Regions from separate parts of the Paraburkholderia sp. GAS199 genome, predicted to be linked through region 2. Evidence: predicted binding sites of a transcription regulator. Region 2 holds the regulator's gene; the other holds the start of a gene.
The links. The regulator LexA, encoded in region 2, represses DNA repair genes until DNA is damaged. The targets are predictions, from matches to a motif close to ACTGTATNNNNATACAGT.
Positions count from the first base shown of each region.

Region 1: the regulator LexA is predicted to act here: its motif matches at 1,725-1,742, upstream of P3T18_RS22565 (putative DNA modification/repair radical SAM protein).

Region 1 is NZ_JBNDMM010000006.1:119,122-122,528, reverse strand. Features, by position in the region: gene P3T18_RS22575 (DnaJ family domain-containing protein) at 62-463, opposite strand; gene P3T18_RS22570 (2'-5' RNA ligase family protein) at 984-1,583, opposite strand; gene P3T18_RS22565 (putative DNA modification/repair radical SAM protein) at 1,755-2,963, shown strand; gene P3T18_RS22560 (UdgX family uracil-DNA binding protein) at 2,985-3,407, shown strand, end outside.
Region 2 is NZ_JBNDMM010000004.1:388,978-392,384, forward strand. Features, by position in the region: gene P3T18_RS18655 (universal stress protein) at 1-133, shown strand, start outside; gene P3T18_RS18660 (DUF2939 domain-containing protein) at 212-889, opposite strand; gene P3T18_RS18665 (hypothetical protein) at 990-1,346, opposite strand; gene lexA (transcriptional repressor LexA) at 1,405-2,055, opposite strand; gene P3T18_RS18675 (sulfate ABC transporter substrate-binding protein) at 2,370-3,407, shown strand, end outside.

The sequences.
Region 1 (3,407 bases), on a different contig from region 2:
ACGTCAGCCGACAATCCATGCTCTTCCCGATCCGGCCCGTTGCCGTGGACAAGCGGCTCGCTCACTGCGAGCCCGAGCTGGCCGGATCGAGCTTGCCGGTGCGCTCGTTCAGGCGCTCGGCAATTCTCCGGCAATATTCTCGCGGCAGGACCAGTGGACCTCCACGCAGCGATTCGAGCGCCATGTCGAGCGCCAGCATGCGCGCCTGAAGGCGGCAGCGAGTGGCTTTGTCGCTCACGGCATTCAGTTCGGCCTGCAGGTCACGCAAGGCGTGCAACTGCTCGATAGCCGGCGGCACGAAACCCGCATTTTTCAAAATTCGGTTTGCAACCCGCACTTCCTGGGGGACGAGTGCGTCGTCCTCGATAGGCAGGGGCGCACCGGCGCCGGGCAAATCGTCGAACTCGCCGCGCGCGGCCGCGGCGGCAATACGTTGTTCGACTAACGCATCAAGCAATTTCATCTGCAATCCACAACGTTGCGGCCCAAGCATTCTATCAGGGAGCGCCAGACAGTTCCGCGCCCCAGACCGACGAATCCCCCTAGGTTTCCAGATATAGCCTATTCGGAAACCGCATAGCGCGAACTAGCTTGCTAGACCACGAGCGGCCGCTCACGTCAGACAGATTGACGACGAACCACGGCTGCCGCAGATCAACCAATTTTTTGTGGATTTTGTGCTCATGCCCTTCCGATTAGTCGACCACCGCGCTGAAAGCGCAGCGCTCCGCCGCAACCCGGCGCGCAGCCTCACCGCCCCTTTCCAGAACCGCATGCGCTTCCCGTCGCCACGCACGGCATTCGCCGCCGCAGCAATCGCACTGTTGCTGACAGGCTGTGGCGTAGTGTGCGGCGGCGCCGGAGGCAGCGGCAGCGGCAGCGGTTTTGCCGGTGGTTGCGCGACCGGCATGCGGTTCTGAGCCAGCCGCGCCGCCATCTGGACCATCGACCCGCGAACCGTCACCACCCCGCCACTCGCGCCTTCACTCCTCTGTCAACGGCCAACGCGCCAGCGCAACGTGACGCGTGCGGCCGAGCAGACTGTGCACGAGCACCAATTCCCGCACGTTCCAGCACACCGCCTCGACAGGCCGCGCTTCCATCCACGGAATGCCGTATGCCAGCGTCACGTGCGGTGTGTACGGCGTGTCGAATCGCTCTGCCCGCGCCGCAAAACCTTCGGTTTGCAACGCCGACGCCAACGCTTCGTGCAGCGCATGAAGGCCGCCGACACCCTCGCCGCCCGCCAGCACCAGCGGGCCCGGCCGCGGTTTCGACGCAAAACTCGTCGTGCGGTCGAATTCGACGCTAAACGGCGCCATGCGAATCGACGCCGCCGACCGCATTGCGGCCTCCACCTGGTCTTGCGGCAGACCACCCACGAAATTGCCCAGATGATGCAACGTGACGTGCAGCCGGTTGGCCGCGAGCGGCTTGCTCCGCGAGCGGGTCTCCGCGCATAAGCCTTGGGCCAGTTTCGCGATACCCGCAGCGGTTTTGCTGTCCGGGAAAACGGCGAAAAAAAGGCCATCGGTAGGCACGGGGGGCGCCTCGAGTCCCGGCAGCCAAAGTTGCTCAGGCATGACGCCCCTGACTCAATAATGCACACATGCGTGATGAATCTCAGTTCACTGATGCGGGACCGCCCGCTTGCCGCGAGACTTCGGCAGGCTCGACCTGGTTTGCCAAAAAAGCCTTGCGCTTGCCAACTGCCTACGTACAATACTGTACATCCATACAGTATCGGCGGCAACGTGGAATTGCTCAAAAAGCTGGAAGTTCTGGCCGACGCGGCGAAATACGACGCGTCCTGCGCCAGCAGCGGCGCACCCAAACGCGGCTCTCGTGGCATTGCCGGGCTGGGCGCCAGCACGGGCGCCGGAATCTGTCATAGCTTCACGCCCGACGGGCGTTGCGTGTCGTTGCTGAAAATCCTGCTCACCAATTTTTGTCTTTACGACTGCCAATACTGTGTGAACCGGCGTTCCAGCAACGTGCCGCGAGCACGCTTCACGCCTGAGGAAGTCGTCGATCTCACGCTGGACTTCTATCGCCGCAACTATATCGACGGGCTGTTCCTGAGCTCCGGCATCATTCAGTCGTCGAACTACACCATGGAGCAACTGGTGCGTGTCGCGCAGTCGCTGCGAGAAGATCATCAGTTTCGCGGCTATCTGCATCTGAAAACCATCCCGGATGCCGACCCGCAACTGATCGCGCAAGCCGGGCGCTACGCCGATCGCCTCAGCGTCAATATCGAGTTGCCCACGCATGGCAGCCTGGCGCGCCTTGCGCCGGAAAAAGACGTTCGCACCATCAAGCTGGCTATGGGATCGATCCGGCTTGCGCAGGAAGAGGCGCAGAGCGACGCGAAAGCGCCGAAGTTCACGCCGGCGGGTCAAAGTACGCAAATGATCGTCGGCGCTGATCAAACCGATGACCGCACCATTCTGCAAACCGCCGAAACGCTTTACGGGTCGTACAAACTGAAGCGCGTGTATTACTCCGCGTTCAGTCCGATCCCGGACAGCCCGTCTGCGTTACCGGCTCAGGCACCGCCGTTATTGCGCGAGCACCGGCTGTATCAGGCAGATTTTCTGTTGCGCGGCTACGGCTTCAATGTGGACGAATTGCTGGGCCAACCCGGCAATCTTTCGCTCGATATCGACCCGAAACTGGCATGGGCACTCTCGCACCGCGCCGATTTTCCGGTCGACCTGAATCGCGCTCCGCTGCGGATGATTTCTCGAGTGCCGGGAATCGGCATGCGCAATGCAAAACGGCTGGTCGAATTGCGTCGTTCGCGGCGCATACGTTACGACGATCTGGTGCGGCTGCGTTGTCCGATGGAAAAGATCAAGCCGTTCGTGGTCACGCAAGACTACCGCGCAGCCATGCACGACGCGTCGTCGGATCAGCTACGCCGCGTGCTGGCGCCGCCCGTCCAGCTTGCGCTGCTTTGAGGCGTCGCCGGAAGCATCCGTATGCGCGCGATCATCGTCGACAACAATTTCGCAGCGTGGCGCGCTGCGGCGCTCGGCGCGATATCCGAATGTCTGCCGCCTGAAGCAATCGAGTGGCGCGTAGCCGAAAGCTCCGATGCGTTTCAAGGGCAATTGGCGTGCGGCTTCGGCGTCGAAATGGGCGTGACGGGCAAAGCGGCTACAGCGGGCGAAGCAGACACAACAACAGGAACCGTGCGCCCCACTCCCGCCGTCCATGTTTCGAAAGAGCTGGCCGCGTTATTGAAAGACGCCGCGTCGTTTCGCGATCCGCAGCGCTGGGCGTTTCTGTACAAGGTGCTTTGGCGTTGGCACAACGGCGACCGCTCGGTGGCGTCGCCGGCCGACGCCGACGGCGCCCGGCTCTATCGAATGGCGAAGAGCGTGCGCCGCGCGCAACACGAC
Region 2 (3,407 bases):
GGGGCATCGCTGCCGAACCGGCCTGTCGCGCTGGTGGATGGGCGCAGGCAATACGCCGCTGCTCGACCGGGTTTCGTGCAGCATTCTGGTGGCGTGTTCGTCGGCGCAGGAACAGCAGCAGGCCGCTGCCTGATGGCGAGCCGCATGTTCGATGCATGCGGCCCGATTCCCCGGGCTTTGGACTACGACGGGCGTTTGCCCGGCGCGTGCCTCATGGCGTGTTCAGGTCGACCGCGGCGAGTTTCCAGGTGAACAAACCTTCGCGCTGAAAGATTGCGGCGTAACGTGCGTCGCCGGCGCCATGCTGATAGGTGACCACGAACTCGTTGAGTCCGCGATAGGCAGCCGTGGTTTGCGGCGGCTGTTGTGGCGCGGCGGGCTCGGGATTGCCGTTGGCGTTACCGTTTGAATTGCCCGCAGCAGGTGTTGCCGGCGCCGCTTGCTGCGGCGTATCGGGTTGCGGCGCCCCCGGCGAGTTAGCAGCGGCAGGCGGGACGGGCGGACGTTCGCCCGGATTGCCACGCGGCGGCATGCCGTTCAACAGCGCGGCCACGCCATCGGGCGTTGCATACGCATCCACCAGCGGTCCGATCAACGCAACGCCGATCATGGCGCCGATTGCGGCCAATGGATTGCCATTGCTATGCGCGTCGAGCCGACGCGTCAATAAGCCCGACACCTGTTGCTTCAGGCTCTCGCGCAAAGCGGGAAAGTCGACGTATTCGTTGACGGTCGGAGCATCGCGCGCGTCGGCCGCGCGTTTGAGATTGTTCAGCGCGATGTACGGCGTGGCGTAAGCGAAGCCCAGTGCGGCAATGACCGCAATCACGATTAGTGTGACGATCAGCGGCCGTGTTGTGCTGCGCCGCGTGCGTGTTGGAACTGCCATCGAGTGGTGCTCTCCATCAGGTGTGATCTAGGGTGGACAGCGGCCACACGAAAACGATCCCGAGCACGACTTGCGGAGTAAGGGAGACCTGTAAATTCTGTTACGCCTCGAACACCGCGCCGTGTACGTTCGCTTCCTCGGCGATGCAGCGATCGATCATGCGGCACACCGCGTCGACCGTGCCGACCATGATGAGCCGCGACGGCCCGTGATAGACGCGCACCGGTGCGCGACGTGCGGGCTCGGCCGTATTCAGCCCCGAGTTCAGCGAGACGCGTGCAAAAGCCGGCAACGATGACGGCAGGCCGTGCAGGTCGGCGTTGCCGGCCGGCTCGTCGAACAGCGATGGCGTGACGGACGCGGACGACGCCTCGATCAACGAGCAAGGCACCAGCTTGCGCAAATGGCGCAGACGACCGAACTGGCGAAAAGGCAGCAGGCGGGCAAGGCGTTCCATGAGTCTCTCCAGGCGATTCAACGTTGTGACGGCTTTGGCTCGGCGAACCAGCGGACTTTCAGAACTCGCCCGGGCGGATCAGCCCGACGGCGATGCCCTCCAGTGCGAACTCCGCACTGCCGGTTTCAACGAAGATGTTTTCATAATCGGGGTTCTCGGCGATCAGCTCGAGACCGTTCGGCCGGCGCTTCAGGCGCTTGACCGTCACGTCGTCGCCAAGACGGGCGATGATGATCTGGCCGTCTTTGGCTTCGCTCTTCTTCTGCACGGCGAGCAGGTCGCCGTCGAAAATGCCGGCGTCGCGCATGGAGAGGCCGCGCACCTTCAGCAGGTAGTCGGGCTTGCTCGAAAACAGCGCCGGGTCGCAGGCGTAGTGCTGCGCGATATGTTCCTGCGCGAGGATCGGGCTACCTGCCGCCACCCGGCCGATCAGCGGCAGTGACAACTGCATGATGCTGGCGTGCGGCAGCGTGAACTGATGCGGCGCGTCTTCCGGATTGGAAAGCAGCCGGATGCCGCGCGAAGCGCCGGCGGCAAGCTCGATCACACCTTTGCGAGCAAGCGCGCGCAGATGTTCCTCCGCCGAATTAGCCGAGCTGAAACCCAGCTCGGCGGCGATTTCCGCGCGGGTGGGCGGAAAGCCAGTGCGTTCGATGGCCCGGCGGATCAGATCGAAAACCTGCTGTTGTCGTGCGGTGAGTTTGGTCATGTCGCCACTGTATGTATGAACAGGTGACTGTATTTTTATACAGTATTCCGCGCAATTCAAGCATTACTTTAAGTTCGTGGCTCGGGGTGGCGTTCCAGCGCCCCAAATCGACGCTCCAGCATCCGTTTTTGTGCCGCAACGCCTTATCTGGCCGTCATTACCACTTTTGCGTATTAAAGAATGAAGAAACATTATTTTTAATGATGAAAGCGCTTCGATAGACTGGCCTCCAGTTGCAGCTCATGTGCACGTGACCGCGACGCAAAAGAACACCACACGCTGTTTTAGCGGACTACCACGCGGAGAAAGTTGGCATGAATCATCAAGGCACGGGGCTGGCAGGCAAGACCAGAAAACTCATCGCGACGCTCGCTCTCGGCACGGCTGCGGCGTTGGGCGTCGTGGCGCAGGCTCAGGCGGCCGACACGACATTGCTGAACGTTTCGTACGACCCGACGCGCGAGCTGTATCAGGACGTCAACCAGGCATTCGGCAAGGAATGGAAGGCGAAGACGGGCGAGACCATCACCTTCAAGCAGTCGCACGGCGGCTCGGGCGCGCAGGCCCGCTCGGTGCTCGACGGCCTGCAGGCAGACGTGGTGACGCTGGCGCTGGCCTACGACATCGACGCGCTGGCGAGCAAAGGTCTGATCGACAAGGGCTGGCAGAAGCGTCTGCCGGACAACGCGTCGCCGTACACGTCGACGATCGTGTTTCTGGTGCGCAAGGGCAACCCGAAGCACATCAAGGACTGGGACGATCTGGTCAAGCCGGGCGTGTCGATCGTCACGCCGAATCCGAAGACCTCGGGCGGCGCGCGCTGGAACTACCTGGCGGCATGGGCGTACGCGGAACATCTGCCGGGCGGCAACGACCAGAAGGCCAAGGAATTCGTCGGCAAGCTCTACAAGAACGCGGGCGTGCTCGATTCGGGCGCGCGCGGCGCGACCACCAGCTTCGTGCAGCGCGGAATCGGCGACGTGCTGATCGCATGGGAAAACGAAGCGTTCCTGTCGCTGAAGGAGTTCGGTCCGGACAAGTTCGAGATCGTGGTGCCGTCGGTGAGCATTCTGGCCGAGCCGCCGGTCGCGGTGGTCGACAAGGTGGTCGACAAACACGGCACGCGCAAGCTGGCCGAGGCTTATCTGAACTTTCTGTATAGCGAGCAGGGTCAGGAGATTGCCGCGAAGAACTTCTACCGTCCGCGTTCGAACAAGGTGCCGGCCGATCTGACCGCCAAGTTTCCGAAGCTGAAGCTGTACACGGTGGACGACTCGTTCGGCGGCTGGGCCAACGCGCAGAAGACCCACTTTGCCGACGGCGGCGTGTTCGATTCGATCTATTCGCCGCAA